Regions from separate parts of the Hydrogenophaga sp. ZJX-1 genome, predicted to be linked through region 4. Evidence: predicted binding sites of a transcription regulator. Region 4 holds the regulator's gene; each other region holds the start of a gene.

Region 1 (4,210 bases), on a different contig from region 4:
GTGCTCATGAACCTCACCAACCCCAAGGTGGTGATCTTCTTCCTGGCCTTTCTGCCGCAGTTCGTTGAGCCGGAGGCCGGCGCGGTGGGCCTGCAACTGGTCTGGCTCGGCGGGCTGTTCATCGCGGCCACGCTGCTGACCTTTGGCGCGATCGCCTGGTTCGCCGCCACACTGGGCCAGTGGCTGCGCCGCTCGCCCACCGCCCAGCGCGGCCTGAACCGCGTGGCCGGCGTGGTCTTTCTCGGACTGGCGTCCCGGCTCGCCATGGCCGAGCGCTGATGGCCGCGTGGCGCCAGCGGCACGCTTATTGCTGATTCCACCGGCATGCCCCACAACCCGCCGCCCCTGAAGTCGGGCCTCAACTTCCTCATCGCCGCCAAACGCTGCGAGATCGACGCGCTGCGCCAGCTCTCGCTCACCAGCGCGCTGGTGAACGTCACCGGCCGGCTGATCCACGGTCTGCAGCGCGAACGCGGTCTGTCCAACCTGTTTCTGGGCTCACAGGGCACCCGCTTCGCCGAAGCGCGCTTGCAGCAGATCGCCGAATGCCAGGCCACCGAAGCCGAGCTGCGTCGCTGCTTCGACAGCCTCGACACCCAGGCCGCGCACCTCGGTCATGGCGCACGCCTGTTCAGCCGCATCGCCTATGTGCTGCACGGGCTGGACGCCCTGCCCGCCCTGCGCGAGCGCATCGACACCCAGGCCTGGACGGCGCGCGACACCACCGAGGCCTTCGTGCGCCTCATTGCCGGCCTGCTGGCGGTGGTGTTCGAAGCCGCCGACAGCGCCAGCGACCCCGCCATCTCGCGCCAGCTGGTGGCGCTGTTCAACTTCATGCAGGGCAAGGAATTCGCCGGCCAGGAGCGCGCTGCCGGCTCGGCCCTGTTCGCCAGCGGCCGCGCCGACAGCGCCGGGCAGCAGCGCCTGCTGCACCTGATCGATTCGCAGGAACGCTGCCTGCAGGTGTTCAAGGAATTCGCCAGCGACGAACTCGCCACGCTCTGGGCCACCGCCGACCGCGACACCGTCGACGCCCGGGCCGAGCTGGAGCGCCTGCGCCGTGTGCTCTGCACCGCCGCCGACGGCAGCCCGCTCGACGCCAACCAGAGCCAGCCGTGGTTCGACTGCTGCAGCCTGCGCATGGACCGCATGAAAACGGTGGAAGACCGGCTGGCCGACAGCCTGCAGCGCCTGTGCGAACACAAGACCCAGGCCGCCCTGACCGAGCTGCTGGCCTTCGAGGGCATCCACCCGGTTGCTGTCCAGCCCGACGACGCGCTCTCGTTTTTCCACGACCCGGTGCCCGACCACGTGAGCGGCACCAGCCCGGCGCAAGCCTATGGCGTGCAGCTGGACCGCTCGATCCTTGATCTGGTGCAGGACCAGGCGCGCCGTTTGCAGGCCGTCAGCGACGAGCTCGACACCGTGCGCGCCAGCCTCAATGAACGCAAGCTCGTCGAACGCGCCAAGGGCCTGCTGATGGCACACCGCAACCTGAGCGAGGCCGAGGCCCACAAGACCCTGCGCCAGATGGCCATGAACCAGAACCGCCGACTCATCGACGTGGCCGAAGCGGTGCTGTCCATGGCCGAGGTGCTGCCCGAACGGCGGCGCTGAAACCAAGCGCCGTGCTGCAGCGCACAAAACCCGTGCCGCACGCCGCCAGTGCACCAAGCTGAGGCCCAACGCACCGAGTTCTGGCCCTGCCGCGGGTATCCGAGGCACCTGCCGGGACACCTGACAGGACCGTTTTTTCCTTGAATAACAAGGATCTTCCTCAGATTACCCGATCACGCCAGCCATCTGGCACGGTCCCTGCTTGATAAAAAGCAAAGGAATAGCGCCAAAGGCGGCGCGATCCCGAAGTCTCCCAAGACACACAGGACAACGGCGTCCATTTCAAGCCCGCACCAAGCTGGGCTGGAAATGGGCGCCGTTTTGTTTTTGGCCCCCGCTTTTTTTTAATCAGCAAGGAGTTCTGCATGACCGATGCCTCTTTCAACGTCAACCGCCGCCGTTTCGCCACCAACGCCCTGGCCCTGGCCGGTGCGTCGACCCTGGGTCTGCCCGCTCTGGCGCAGAAAGCAGGGCGCCCGGAGAAGGAAGCCCTGAAGTTCGGCTTCATCAAGCTGACCGACTGCGCCCCGCTCGTGGTGGCCTACGAAAAGGGCTACTTTGAAGACGAAGGCCTGAACGTGACGCTCGAAGCCCAGGCCAACTGGAAGGTGCTGCTGGACCGCGTGATCGACGGCCAGCTCGACGGCGCGCACATGCTGGCCGGCCAGCCACTGGGTGCCACCATCGGTTTCGGCACCAAGGCCGACATCGTGACCGCCTTCAGCATGGACCTCAACGGCAACGCCATCACGGTGTCCAACGCGGTCTGGGCCGAGATGAAAAAGCACCTGCCCATGAAGGACGGCAAGATCGCCCACCCGATCAAGGCCGACGCACTGAAGAAGGTCGTGGACGCCTGGAAGAAAGAGGGCAAGGCCTTCAAGATGGGCATGGTCTTCCCGGTTTCCACGCACAACTACGAGCTGCGCTACTGGCTCGCCGCGGGTGGCCTGAACCCGGGCTACTACACCACGAGCGACATCAGCGGCACCAGCAAAGCGGACGTGCTGCTTTCCGTGACCCCGCCGCCCCAGATGCCGGCCACCATGGAGTCGGGCACGATCCACGGCTACTGCGTGGGCGAGCCCTGGAACCAGCAGGCGGTGTTCAAAGGCGTGGGCGTGCCCGTGATCACCGACGACGAGATCTGGAAGAACAACCCGGAGAAGGTGTTTGGCGTGACCGGCGCCTGGGCCAAGGCCAACCCCAACACCCACATCGCCGTGGTCAAGGCGCTGATCCGCGCTGGCCAGTGGCTCGACGCCTCCATGGCCAACCGCATCGAGGCGGTGAAGATGCTGTCCAAGTCGCAGTATGTGGGCGCTGACGAGGCCGTGATCGCCAACAGCATGACCGGCACCTTCGAATACGAGAAGGGCGACAAGCGTCCCTCGCCAGACTTCAACGTCTTCTTCCGCAACTACGCCACCTTCCCCTTCTACAGCGACGCCATCTGGTACCTCACGCAGATGCGCCGCTGGGGCCAGATCACGGAAACCAAGCCGGACAGCTGGTACATGGACATCGCCAAGAAGGTCTACCTCCCCGGCGTGTACATGCAGGCCGCCAACGCGCTGATCGCCGAGGGCAAGCTCAAGGCCACCGACGTGCCCAAGACCGATGGCTTCAAAGGCGTGCAGACCGGCTTCATCGACGGCGTGGCCTACGACGGCCGCAAACCGAACGACTACCTCGGCAAGTTCAAGATCGGCCTGAAGGCCGCTGACAAGGTCTGACCATGGAACTCGTGAACAAACTCCTGGGCGGCGGCGTGGCCGCCCTGCGCGATCCGCGCGAAATGGGCCGCGCCTTCATGATGTCGGTCGGCGTTCCCGTCATGGCCTTCGCGCTCTTCCTGGCGCTGTGGTCCGCGGCGGCCTCGCGCATCCAGACCAGTCTGGGTGCGGTGCCGGGCCCGGTTCAGGTGGCCGTGCAGGCCAAGGCGCTGATCGAGGAACACTTCTCCGAGCGCGAGCGCGAAGCCGCCTTCTACGAACGCCAGATCGCACGCAACAAGGAGCGCCTGGCCGAAGACCCGAGCTACGAACCGCGCAACTTCCAGTGGACCGGCAAACGCACCTACATCGACCAGATCATCACCAGCCTCTACACCGTGTTCGTGGGCTTTCTGCTCGCCACGGTGGTGGCGGTGCCGCTGGGCATCCTGGCCGGAACCTCCAAGATCGTGCAGGCCGCCATCAACCCGATGGTGCAGATCTTCCGCCCGGTCTCGCCACTGGCCTGGCTGCCCATCGTGACGCTGATCGTCAGCGCGGTCTACGTGACCACGGGCGAACCGATGTTCCAGAAGTCGTTCCTGATCTCGGCCATCACCGTCACGCTGTGTTCGCTGTGGACCACGCTGATCAACACCGCCATCGGCGTGACCTCGGTCGACAAGGACCTCGTGAACGTCGGCAAGGTGTTGCAGTTGCCGCTGGGTACACGGGTGCGCAAGATCATCCTGCCCTCGGCCCTGCCCTTCATCTTCACCGGCATGCGCCTGTCGCTCGGCGTGGGCTGGATGGTGCTGATCGCCGCCGAGATGCTGGCGCAGAACCCCGGGCTGGGCAAGTTCGTCTGGGACGAGTTC
Region 2 (4,210 bases), on a different contig from region 4:
CCCACACCCACCGTGTCCGCCTCGGCGAGGTCGGCGATGGTGCGCGCCACGCGCAGCGCGCGGTGGGTGCTGCGCGCGCTCCAGCCCAGGCGGGCGGCGGCGGTGTTGAGGAACTTGAGGGCCGCGGCATCGGCCAGGATGTGCTGGTCCAGTGCCTGGCCGGCCAGCGCCTGGTTGGTGCAGCCCTGCCGGACCTGGGCGCGCTCGCGCGCTGCCACCACGCGTTCGCGCACGGCGTCGCTCGGCTCGCCCGCCACGCCGTGCAGCAGGTCGTTCGGCGGCAGGGCGGGCACCTCGACGTGCAGATCGATGCGGTCCAGCAACGGGCCGCTGAGCTTGCCCTGGTAGCGCGAGATCTGGTCGGGTGTGTCGCGGCAGGCGCGGGTGGGGTGGCCCAGAAAGCCGCAGGGACAGGGGTTCATGGCGGCGACCAGCTGGAAGCGCGCCGGAAAGTCGCTCTGCATGGCCGCGCGCGAGATGCGGATGTGGCCGCTTTCCAGCGGTTCGCGCAGCGCCTCCAGGGCGGCCCGGGGGTACTCGGGCAGTTCATCGAGGAAGAGCACGCCGTGGTGTGCCAGCGAAATTTCGCCCGGCCGCGGTGGCGAGCCCCCGCCCACCAGCGCCACGGCGCTCGCCGTGTGGTGCGGTGCGCAGGTGGGGCGCTGCCCCCAGTGGTCCAGACGAAAGCGCCCGGCGAGCGACGCCACCGCAGCGGATTCGAGCGCTTCCGACGCGCTCATGGGAGGCAGCAGGCCGGCGAAGCGCTGGGCCAGCATGCTCTTGCCCGAGCCAGGCGGCCCGACCATCAGGACGCTGTGTCCGCCGGCCGCCGCGATCTCCAGCGCGCGTTTGGCCGCGGCCTGGCCCTTCACTTCGGCGAGATCGGCGTAGGCCGGGGTCTGACCGATCTGCGTCGGAGCCAGGCGCACCCAGCCGCCGTCGTCGGGGGGCGCCTCGCCGCCCGCTGCGCCATCGGGCAGGAACCGCGCCACCACGTCCAGCAGGTGGCGGGCGCGGTACACCTGCGCCTGCGGCACCAGCGCGGCTTCTTCGGCGCTGCCCGGCGGCAGCACCAGCCGGGAGGGTGCGGCCGTCGCGGCGTTGGCGTCGCGGTGCAGCGCCAGGCTCATCGCCAGGGCGCCGCGCACCGGGCGCAGCTCGCCGCCCAGCGAGAGTTCGCCCGCAAACTCCCAGCCCGCCAGCCGGGCGGCGTTGATCTGACCGTTGGCGGCGAGGATGCCGAGCGCGATCGGCAGGTCGAAGCGGCCCGAGTCCTTGGGCAGATCGGCCGGGGCGAGGTTGACGGTGATGCGCTTGTTGCTGGGGAATTCGAGCCCGGCGTTGGCGATGGCCGAACGCACGCGCTCGCGCGCTTCCTTGACCTCCGTGTCGGCCAGACCCACCAGCGTGAAGCTGGGCAGGCCGTTGGCGAGGTGGACTTCCACCTGCACCGGACGGGCTTCCAGGCCCAGCAGCGCACGGCTGTGCACCAATGACAGACTCATCTGAATTTCCTCCCTGTTTCGGTGCATGTCCGTCCTGAAGCGCCTCTCCGGGCGTTGGAACTTCGATGCACAACTTTGGTGCCTGGGTTCGGTGGTGACAGCCACCCCTGTCGGCACGAGCGCGCTCATCATGGCACAGGCCGCCGATCCGCCGGCCACCAGGCTGGCGTTGCGCGGTGTTTTCACGACAGCGCGGTGTGCCGCGGCACGATCCGATCGGAGCTCGGTTGGCACGGTCCGTGCTTGGGGGTGTAAGCGATTGAATCAAGACCATGGCGCTGCCATGAAACAGTCCGCATCCAAAGTGGTGTCAGCCCTCGTGGCCAGCACTGCCCGTGTCAGCCCCGGTGCATGCCTCACGGCGTGAGCACCACGTACTAGAAGAGGAATCACAGCATGAAAATGGTTTCAGCCATCATCAAGCCGTTCAAGCTGGACGAAGTGCGCGAAGCGCTTTCCAGCATGGGCGTGCAAGGCATCACCGTCACCGAAGTCAAGGGCTTCGGCCGCCAGAAGGGCCACACCGAGCTGTACCGCGGCGCGGAGTACGTGGTCGACTTCCTGCCCAAAGTGAAGATCGAAGCCGCCGTGGACGACGGCCTCGTGGACCGCGTGATCGAAGCGATCGAAGGCGCCGCACGCACCGGCAAGATCGGCGACGGCAAGATTTTCGTCACCGACCTCGAACAGGTGGTTCGCATCCGCACCGGTGAAACCGGCAAAGAAGCGCTCTGATCAACGCCCTGCACAAGAAAGATCACGAACATGAAAAAACTACTTGCAACCCTGTTGTTGGGCGTTGGACTGGCTTTTGGTGGCCTGAACGCCGTGGCCCAGACCACGACCGAAGCGCCGGCCGCTGTCGCAGCACCGGCCGCCGATGCGGCACCCGCTGCCGACGCGCCGGCCGCAGCACCCGCTGCCGAGGCACCGGCTGTTGAAGCCCCTGCTGCTGCTGAAGCGGCACCCGCTGAAGAGGCCGTCAAGGAAACCGTCGACAAGGGCGACGTGACCTGGATGATGATCTCCACCATCCTCGTGCTGCTGATGGTCGTGCCCGGCCTGGCCCTGTTCTACGGCGGCCTGGTGCGCAGCAAGAACATGCTGTCGGTGCTGATGCAGGTGATGGTCGTCTTCTCGCTGATCTCCGTGCTGTGGGCCGTCTACGGTTACAGCCTGGCTTTCGGTGGTGAGGGCCTGATCTTCGGCAACCTCGACAAGGTGTTCCTGAAGGGCATCACGCCCGACTCGCTCGCCGCCACGTTCACCGCTGGCGTGATGATCCCCGAGTACATCTTCATCGCCTTCCAGTGCACCTTCGCCGGCATCACCTGCGCGCTGATCGTGGGTTCGTTCGCCGAGCGCATCAAGTTCGGCGCCGTGCTGCTGTTCTGCGCCATCTGGTTCACGTTCAGCTACATCCCGATCGCCCACATGGTCTGGGGTGCTGGTGGTTACCTGTTCGACAAGGGCGCGCTGGACTTCGCCGGCGGCACCGTGGTGCACATCAACGCCGCCATGGCCGGTCTGGTCGGTGCCTACGTGCTGGGCAAGCGCATCGGCTACGGCAAGGAATCGATGGCGCCTCACAGCCTGACGCTGACCATGGTCGGTGCCTCGCTGCTGTGGGTGGGCTGGTTCGGCTTCAACGCCGGCTCCAACCTGGAAGCCAACGGCGGCACGACGCTCGCCTTCATCAACACCCTGTTCGCCACCGCCGCCGCCGTGCTGGCCTGGTGCGTGGGTGAGACCCTGGGCAAGGGCAAGGCCTCTATGCTGGGCGCTGCGTCCGGTGCGGTTGCTGGTCTGGTCGCCATCACCCCCGCTTGCGGTACCGTGGGCCCCATGGGCGCCATCATCATCGGTCTGGTGGCCGGCTTCCTGTGCCTGTGGGGTGTCTCGGGCCTCAAGAAGATGCTCGGTGCGGACGACTCGCTCGACGTGTTCGGTGTGCACGGCGTCGGCGGCATCGTCGGTGCCTTGCTGACCGGCGTGTTCTCGGCCGGCTCGCTCGGCGGCGTCAAGGGCGACGACTACTCCATCGCCAGCCAGCTGCTGATCCAGGCCGAAGGCGTGGTCATCACCATCGTGTGGTCCGCCGTCGTGGCCTTCATTGCCTACAAGATTGTCGACCTGATCATGGGTCTGCGCGTCTCGGAAGAGTCCGAACGCGAAGGTCTGGACATCACGTCCCACGGCGAAACCGCCTACAACCGCTAAACGGTTCCAGCGCGGCGCGCGACCAGGTTCACCAACCGTCGCCACCGCGTTGTAACCCAGAGTCTCCTTTGGATGTTGACCCCGTGCTGCCGCAAGGCACGCGGGGTTTTTTTCGTTTTGCTCCGTATCATCGTGGCAGGACACCACAACATCAGGAGGAAACCATGTCCCAGGCACTGTCACGCGGGTGGACCGGTCGGATCGCGGCCGGATCCCTTGTTTTTGCATTGACGGCGATCACGTCCATCGCGCTCGCCGCGACGGGCCAGGCCCCAGGGAGCACGGGTGGCCAGAAGGCGCCCAGCAAGGTCAGCTTCATCGACGCGCCCTCCAGCGAGAAACCCGCGGCGCGGGAAAAACGCCTCAAACGCGAGTGCAAGGGCCGGCCCAACGCGGGCATGTGCCTCGGGCACACGCGGTAGTCGCCCTGCCGGGTCCTTGCGCCGCATTTGCAGCCTCGCGTGCAAAAAAATCAAAACCCGCTT
Region 3 (4,210 bases), on a different contig from region 4:
CGCTGTCCAGCGATGCAGCGCCGGGCCGGGTCGGCATCGAAGGACGACAACCAGCGGGCCTCGGGCCATTCGGTCTGCACCGCTGCGGAGCCGCCGGCATGGTCACTGTCGCGGTGGCTCACCACCACCGCGTCGGGCCGCTCACCCAGCGCGCGCAGCAGCGGCACCACAACGCGCTGCCCGGCGTCGCTGGTGGGCGAATAGCGGGGCCCGGTGTCGTACAGCAGGCTGTGCCCTGCCGTGCGCACCAGCACCGCGCTGCCCTGCCCCACGTCCAGCGCCATCACATCGAACTCACCCGCTACCGGACGCGCCGGTTGCCAGCTCAGCACCGGCCACAACAGCACCAGTCCGGCCAGCCGGGTGGCCCAGGGCCAGCGCATCACCAGCAGGGCGCCGCCCAGCACCCCGGCCAACGCCAGCGGCAAGGGCGGTATGGGCCGGAACACGGCGGCAGATGGCCATTGCGCGAGCCAGGCCAGCCAGCCGCCCAGCCCCTGCACCGCCAGCGCGGCCAGATCCCAGAAGGCCGGCACCGCCACCCCCAGCATCGCCAGCGGCGTGATCACCAGCGTGACCCATGGGATCGCCACCAGGTTGGCCACCAGGCCGACGAGCGAAAACTGGCCAAACAGCAGCAGCGAGAGCGGCGCCAGGGCCACCGTCACGACCGATTGTTCGCGCAACATGCCCAGCGCCGCGGCCATGATCCGCCGGGTGCGTGTGGGCACCTCGTGCCCGTCAAACGGTGCGCTTTCGTGGCGGATGCGCCGCCCCGGGTCGGTCGCAAACAGGATCGCCACGGCCACGAAGCTGAGCCAGAAACCGGGCTGCAGCAGCGCCCAGGGATCGAGCAGCAACACCGCGGCCATGACCAACAGCCAGACCACGGGCCACGGCCACTGGCGGGCCAGCAGGCGCAAGCCCACCACCACGGCCAGCATCAGAACGGTGCGCTGCGAGGGCACACCCCAGCCCGAAAACAGGGCGTACGCCGCCGCCAGCGCCACACCGCCCAAGCCGGCGGCCCAGGGCACGGGCACCGCCAGCAGGGCTTGCGGCCAGACAAACGCCAGACGACGCCAGAGGCCACCCACCAGCCAGATCGCGAGCCAGGCGAACATGGTCACGTGCAGACCCGAGATGCTCATGAGGTGGGCCACGCCCGTGGTCCGGAAGAGGTCCCAGTCAGAGCGCTCAATGGCACTCTGATCACCCACCACCAGGGCGGCGAGCACGCCAGCGCTGCGGGGATCATCCACCCGGCCGGCAATGCGCTCGCCGACCGTCTGGCGCATGGCTTCCAGCGGGTACCAGCCCTGGCCCGCCAGCCGCTGCGGGATCGCATCGCGTGGCCCGTTGCGCACGTAGCCGGTGGCGCCGATGCCGTTTTCCCAGAGCCAGCGCTCGCGGTCAAAGCCGTGCGGGTTGGCATTGCCGTGTGGCGCACTCAGCCGCACCGTCAAGCGCCAGTGCTCACCCGCTCGCCAGTCGGGGCCGCGGGCAGATCCATCGTCTGTGACGCCCCGGCTGTACCACGCCAGCTGCAGCAACGGGGGCAGGCTCACCGGTCGGCCATGGCGGGTGGCCGACTCCACCGCCAGTTCGAAACGCACACCATCGGCATGGCGCCGCGGCATCGAGTGAATGCGCCCGGTGACCTCGATGTCCAGGCCTTGCAGGGCCGGGTCCAGCGCCTGCGAGGCCAAGTGCGCCGCACGCACGCCGGTCAGGCCCGCGCCCGCCCATGCACCGGCGGCCATGGCCAGCACCAGAAGCCACGCAGCCCGGTGCCCACCCCTGGAGCCGCGCCAGAGCAGCCCGGCCATCAGCAGCCCGCTGGCCAGCAGCAGCGCCGCATACCCTTGCCAGGGCCAGAGGGCGACCTGCTGCAACTGCCAGGCGACCCCGAGCACCCACCCGGGCAGCCAGGCCAGCACCAGACCCGCCATGCTCAGGCCGGCTCTCTGGGTCCGCACGCTGCGGGGTTGTCACACAGCTGTGGCGCAAGACTTGCTAGCATGGCAGCAAGCCGCGATGACAATGCGCTTGTCCGCGGTCCCATCGTTTTCTTCCCCCTGTTGAAAGACACCAGCATGGCCATTCATGTTGCCCTGAGCCACATCACCCATTATCGGTACGACCGCCTGGTCAAACTCGGTCCCCAGGTGGTCCGCTTGCGTCCGGCGCCACACAGCCGCACCAAGGTGCTGTCGTACTCGCAGAAGATCGAACCGGCGGGCCACTTCATCAACTGGCAGCAGGACCCGTTTGCCAACTACCAGGCCCGCCTGGTCTTCCCCGAGCCCACCACCGAGTTCAAGGTCACGATCGACCTGGTGGTCGAGATGGCGGTGCACAACCCGTTCGACTTTTTCCTGGAGCCGCGCGCCGAAGAATTCCCGTTCACCTACGACGCCTCGCAACTGCAGGAACTCGCGCCCTACCTGGCCACCGCGCCGCTGACCGAGGAGCTCAAGGCCTACCTCGCCCGGGTGGACATGAAGAAACGCCGCACCATCGACTTCCTGGTCGATGTGAACCAGATGCTCCAGCGCGACATCTCGTACACCATCCGCATGGAGCCGGGCGTGCAGACGCCCGAAGAAACGCTCAAGCTCAAAAGCGGCTCCTGCCGCGACACCGGCTGGCTGCTGGTGCAGATGCTGCGCCACCTCGGCCTGGCCGCGCGTTTCGTCTCGGGCTACCTGATCCAGCTCACCCCGGACGTGAAAGCCATCGACGGCCCGAGTGGTCCCGAAAAGGACTTCACCGACCTGCACGCCTGGTGCGAGGTCTTCCTGCCCGGCGCCGGCTGGATCGGCCTGGACCCGACCTCGGGCCTGCTCGCCGGTGAAGGCCACATTCCGCTGGCCTGCACGCCGCAGCCCTCGAGCGCCGCGCCGGTGGAAGGCGCGATGGACAAGTGCGAGGTCGAGTTCGAGCACCACATGGGCGTGACGCGCGTCTACGAATCACCGCGCGTGACCAAGCCCTACACCGAAGAACAGTGGGCGGGTGTGGTGGCGCTGGGCGAGAAGGTCGACGCCGACCTGGAGAAACACGACGTGCGCCTGACCATGGGCGGCGAACCGACCTACGTCGCCACCGCAGACCGCGACGCCGCCGAGTGGAACACCGACGCCCTCGGCCCCACCAAACGCGGGTACGCCACCGAGCTGCTGGGCCGGCTGCGCGAACGCTACGGCGCGGGCGGTTTCGTGCACATGGGCCAGGGCAAGTGGTACCCGGGCGAACAGCTGCCGCGCTGGGCGCTTTCGATCTTCTGGCGCGCCGACGGCGAACCGTGCTGGAACAACCCGGCCCTGCTGGCCGACGAACGCGACGCCGCGAAATACGACAGCGAAGACGCGAGCCGCTTCACACAGGCACTGGCGCGCCAGCTCGGCCTGTCCACGCAATTCATCACCCCCGGCTACGAGGACACCTGGTACTACCTCTGGCGCGAACGCCGCCTGCCGGTGAACGTGGATCCGTTCGACGCCAAGCTCGACGACGAACTGGAGCGCGCGCGCCTGCGCCGCGTGTTCACGCAAGGACTGGACGCAACGGTGGGCTATGTGCTGCCGCTGATGGCCAACGACCACATCCCGCTGTCGGGCAACGGCAAAGGGGGCGACGGCTACCACCGCGTCTCGGGCACGGTCTGGTCCACTGGACCCTGGTTCTTCCGCGACGAGCGCATGTACCTGGTGCCCGGCGATTCGCCCATGGGCTACCGCCTGCCGCTGGATTCGCTGCCCTGGGTTTCGGCCGCCGACTACCCGTACCACATCGAGCAGGACCCGCACACACCACGCGACCCGCTGCCCGCGGGCGCGGTGCTCAAGCACCAGGTCTCACCGCACAGCATCGGTGGCGGTTTCGCCGAGGGCGGCACCGTGTCGCTGCAGGGCACGGACTTCGACCCGGCCGGTGGACCGGCCATGGACGGCCAGGGTGCGGGTCGATCCGGCCCGGGCTCCACACCCGCCCAGGCGCTGTCGTCCAGGTTCCCGCAGCGCGGTGAATCCGCCGCCTGGCTCACGCGCACCGCCCTGGTGGTGGAAGCCCGTGACCCGCACCGCGCCAACGGCCCCAAGGCCGAAAAGGCCGGTGGCGGCAAGAACCAGCACCTCTACGTGTTCATGCCGCCGATGCAGCGGCTCGAAGACTACCTGGACCTGCTGGCCGCCGTGGAAGCCACGGC
Region 4 (4,210 bases):
GCTCGGCTTCGTCCTGGATCGCTGTCCACACGTGCTGCTGGTAGGGCAGCATCTTTTCAAACGCAAAGCGGCGCAGCATGCCAGGCGGTATGTTGAGCGCGATCTGCGCCGCCTCGATCACCACCGTGCCGCTGCCGCAGCAGGGGTCGTACAGCGGAGTGATGTCGTCCAGCGATTCGGCCGCGCCGCCGTTCCAGCCGGTGGCGGCGATCATGGCCGCGGCCAGGGTTTCCTTCAGCGGCGCGTCGCCCTTGTCTTCGCGCCAGCCGCGTTTGAACAGCGGTTCGCCCGAGGTGTCGATGTAGAGCGTGAGTTCGTCGGTGGTCAGGTGGGCGTAGATGCGCACGTCGGGCCAGGTGGTGTCCACGCTGGGGCGCTCGCCGCGTTTGTCGCGGAAGCGGTCACAGATGGCGTCCTTGATCTTCAGTGCGGCGAAGTTGAGGCTGGTCAGCGGGCTGTGCTGCGCGGTGATCTCGACCTTGATGGTCTGCTGCGGCGTGAACCAGATTTCCCAGGCGATCTCGCCGGCCGCGTTGTACAGGTCCTGCTCGCTGCGGTAACCACCGTGCCACAGCTGCACCAATACCCGTTGAGAGAGTCGGCTGTGCAGGTTCAGACGCATGGCGTCGCGCCACGAGGCCTTGATGCCCACGCCGCCGCGTGCCTTGAAGGCCAGCGGTTCGTTGGTGATGCGCTGCACCTCGTCGGCGAGCATGTCCTCCACGCCAGCGGCGCAGGGGAGAAAGAGTTTGAGCTGGTTCACGGCAGGTACTGAAGATGTTGAGCGCGGGTGCGTCCGCAGGTGGCGACTACGCGGCCCAGCTTCCGGCACGTGCCACGGAACTGGCTTTGCCAGGCCGCGGGTGCGGTCCCCCTTGAGGGGGGAGACGCGAAGCGGCGCAGGGAGTGTTCACAGCGCTTTGCGCAGGTTGGCCGGCGCGATGCGCAGCGCCTCGCGGTACTTGGCCACGGTGCGGCGCGCGCATTCGATGCCCTGCTCCTTGAGCAGGTCGGAAAGCTGATTGTCGGACAGCGGTTTCTTCGGCTCTTCCGAGGCGATGAACTGCTTGAGCAGGGCGCGTACCGCGGTGCTCGACGCGTTGCCCCCAGTTTCGGTACCGAGCGAGGATCCGAAAAAGTACTTGAGCTCGTAGGTACCAAACGGCGTGGCCATGTACTTGGCGGTCGTCACGCGGCTGATGGTGGACTCGTGCAGGCCCAGCTCGTCGGCGATCTCGCGCAGTACCAGCGGGCGCATGGCGAGTTCACCGTGCATGAAGAAGTTGCGCTGGCGCTCGACGATGGCGCTCGACACGCGCAGGATGGTGTCGAAGCGCTGCTGGATGTTCTTGATGAACCAGCGCGCTTCCTGCAGGCGCTGCTGCATGGCGGCGTGGCCGGCTTCACCGCCGTTGTCGCGACCACCGCGGTTTTGCCGCATGGCGTTGGCGTAGACGTCGTGCACACGCAGGCGCGGCATCACGTCGGGATTCAGGATGACCTTGAAACCCCGGCCGGCGCGCGTGACGATGACGTCGGGCACGACCACGTTGCGCTCGACATCGATGAAGCGGCGCCCGGGTTTGGGTTCCAGCCGGGCGATGATGGCCAGCGCAGCACGGGCGGTTTCATCGTCGATGCCGCACAGGGCACACAGGCGCTTGATGTCGCGTTTGGCCACCAGTTCCATGGACTGGTTGCAGATGGCCAGCGCCGCGCGAGCTTCGGGGGAGTTGCGCAGCTCCTCGATCTGCAGCCGCAGGCATTCGCCGAGGTTGCGCGCGCCCACACCGGTGGGCTCCATGTGCTGCAGCAGGCCCAAGGCCATGCGCAGCTGGGCTTCAGCGACCTCCAGCTCCTCGATCCCGGGAGCGGCCGCCTCGCGGCCGTGCATGAGCCGCCAGAAGCCCAGGGCGAGCTCGGCCAGGTCGTCTTCCAGGTAGGCGTCGTCGTTGAGCGACTCGATCAGGAAATACAGCGCCGCCTGGTCTTCGTCGCTCAGCCGCAGACAACGGGCCTGCTCGTGCAGGTGGTCCTGCAGACTGACGGGGCTGCGGGCCAGGTCGGCTGCGCTGGCGGTTTCGTCGTCGTCGCCGCCCGAACCGCTGTTGCGCGCGGGTGCGTCACCGCCCCATTCGCTGTCGTCGGGCGCCATCTCGACCGTGCCATCGCCTTCCCAGCTTTCTTCCACCGGGGTGGCACCGTCGAGCCGGCTTTCAATCTCGTCGCCAGAGCCGCTGTCAGCGGGCGTGTCGGACGTGCTGCTGACGCGGTCGGGCAGCGGGCCGTCGTATTCGGTCGGCGCGGCCACGGCGTCGGCCACCGGCAACGCGGCCTCGGCGATCTGTTCGCCCGCGCTCACCGGCGCATCGACCTGCTCCAGACCGAAGGCTTCGCGCTCGGCGATGTCTTCGGTGCGCTCCAGAAACGGGTTTTCGTCGAGCATCTGCTCGACCTCCTGCGCCATTTCCAGCGTGGAGAGTTGCAGCAGCCGGATGGACTGCTGCAACTGGGGCGTCAGCGCCAGATGCTGCGAAACACGCAGGGACAGGCCTTGTTTCATGCCTGGAAGTACAGCAGTGCGAAACGGAGATTCGCCGCCGGGCCGCCCCAAGGCGAATCAGCCCCCTCGGGGGGCAGCGAAGTACATGAAATGACGATCGTGGAGGTCATGTTCACATGCGGAAGTTCTCACCCAGGTACACACGGCGTACTTCGGCGTTTTCGATGATCTCGGCCGTCGTGCCGCTGGCCAGGACGTGACCGTCGCTGATGATGTAGGCGTGGTCGCAGATGCCCAGGGTTTCGCGCACGTTGTGATCGGTGATCAGCACGCCGATGCCGCGGGACTTCAGGAACCCGATGATGTGCTGGATCTCCAGCACGGCAATCGGGTCGATACCGGCAAAGGGCTCGTCCAACAGGATGAAACGCGGGCGCGTGGCCAGGGCACGGGCAATCTCCACCCGGCGCCGCTCGCCACCGGACAGGGAGGGTGCGGGCGAATCGCGCAGATGGTCCACCCTCAGATCCTTGAGCAGTTCGTCGAGCCGGCTGGCGATTTCAGGTTCGCTCAGGGCATGGCCATCCACATCGTGCTGCAACTCCAGCACGGCGCGCACGTTTTGCGCCACCGTGAGCTTGCGGAAGATCGAGGCTTCCTGGGGCAGGTAACCCAGGCCCATGCGGGCACGGCGGTGGATCGGCAAGGCTTCGATGCGCTGGCCGTCGAGCAGGATCTGCCCACCATCAGCGCGCAGCAGGCCCACGATCATGTAGAACGAGGTGGTCTTGCCCGCGCCGTTGGGGCCCAGCAAGCCGACCACTTCACCTTTGTCGACCTTGAGGGAGACATCCTTGACCACCTTGCGGCTGCCATAGGCCTTCATCAGACCCTGAACTTCCAGACTGCTGCGCACCGCCATCGCCGGTGGCGTACTGGCCATGGGCATGGTCGTCACTGCTTCTTCTCGTTGAGATTGGTGCTGGGGCGCAGTTGGGCTGGATCGGTGGCGGGAGCGGGTGCCGCATCTGCCTCCGGAATGGGTGTCAGCATCGCCCGCACCCGACCCGAGGGGTTGGCGGCGGTGCGGTTGGCGGGGCCACCCTTGACGGTGAACACCTCGGTCAGGCTGTTGTAGGTGATCTGGTTGCCCACGCTTTCGTCGTTGAGCAGGGTGCCGCGGTAGCGGCGCAGCACGGCGCTGCCGGTGAACACCACGGTCTGGGCCTTGCCGTCGTATTCGATGCGCTCGCCCTCGCCTTCGATCCACTCGTCCAGGCCCTCGCGCTTCTGGCGGAAGAAGCCAGGCGCTGCCGCCGTGCCGGTCACCACGCCGAACTGGTTGCCCTGCGGGTCCTGGCGCACGTCCATCTTGCTGCCCCGCATGACGATGGTGCCCTTGGTGATCAGGACGTTGCCGGTGAAGACGCTGGTCTGCCGCGTGTCTTCGTAGCGCAGCGAGTCCGCCTCGATGTTCATGGGCTTGTCTTTGTCGGCCAGCTCCGCCTGGGCCGCGCCTGCCAGCACCAGACCGGCCATCGAAGCCAGGAAGCGAAGGGTCCATCGGGGGGGAAAGTGGTGTGTGGGCATGGCTTTAGTGGGGCACAAATCTTGCATTCATTGTAACGGCGCAAAGCCGACTTGTTGGCGATCGGCACTCAATCGACAGCCCCTGAAAACACAAGACCCGCCAGATGCGGGTCTTGT

What was found. Region 4 encodes sigma-54, which starts transcription at its own class of promoters, with help from an activator protein. Its sites were predicted from a motif close to TGGCANGNAANCTGCTTT; they were not measured.
Region 1: ACN5W5_RS13505 (CmpA/NrtA family ABC transporter substrate-binding protein) is a predicted target of sigma-54. The motif match lies at 1,805-1,822, and genes of this name have one in related genera.
Region 2: ACN5W5_RS15815 (P-II family nitrogen regulator) is a predicted target of sigma-54. The motif match lies at 1,734-1,751, and genes of this name have one in related genera.
Region 3: ACN5W5_RS12110 (DUF2126 domain-containing protein) is a predicted target of sigma-54. The motif match lies at 2,003-2,020, and genes of this name have one in related genera.

What each region holds. Positions count from the first base shown of each region.
Region 1 is NZ_JBMBRA010000004.1:324,689-328,898, forward strand. It holds gene ACN5W5_RS13495 (LysE family translocator) at 1-279, shown strand, start outside; gene ACN5W5_RS13500 (nitrate- and nitrite sensing domain-containing protein) at 346-1,617, shown strand; gene ACN5W5_RS13505 (CmpA/NrtA family ABC transporter substrate-binding protein) at 1,983-3,353, shown strand; gene ACN5W5_RS13510 (ABC transporter permease) at 3,356-4,210, shown strand, end outside.
Region 2 is NZ_JBMBRA010000005.1:166,553-170,762, reverse strand. It holds gene ACN5W5_RS15820 (YifB family Mg chelatase-like AAA ATPase) at 1-1,505, opposite strand, end outside; gene ACN5W5_RS15815 (P-II family nitrogen regulator) at 1,902-2,240, shown strand; gene ACN5W5_RS15810 (ammonium transporter) at 2,271-3,725, shown strand; gene ACN5W5_RS15805 (hypothetical protein) at 3,890-4,147, shown strand.
Region 3 is NZ_JBMBRA010000004.1:18,044-22,253, forward strand. It holds gene ACN5W5_RS12105 (DNA internalization-related competence protein ComEC/Rec2) at 1-1,979, opposite strand, end outside; gene ACN5W5_RS12110 (DUF2126 domain-containing protein) at 2,097-4,210, shown strand, end outside.
Region 4 is NZ_JBMBRA010000009.1:174,014-178,223, reverse strand. It holds gene ACN5W5_RS22005 (THUMP domain-containing class I SAM-dependent RNA methyltransferase) at 1-763, opposite strand, end outside; gene rpoN (RNA polymerase factor sigma-54) at 911-2,563, opposite strand; gene lptB (LPS export ABC transporter ATP-binding protein) at 2,676-3,452, opposite strand; gene lptA (lipopolysaccharide transport periplasmic protein LptA) at 3,458-4,093, opposite strand.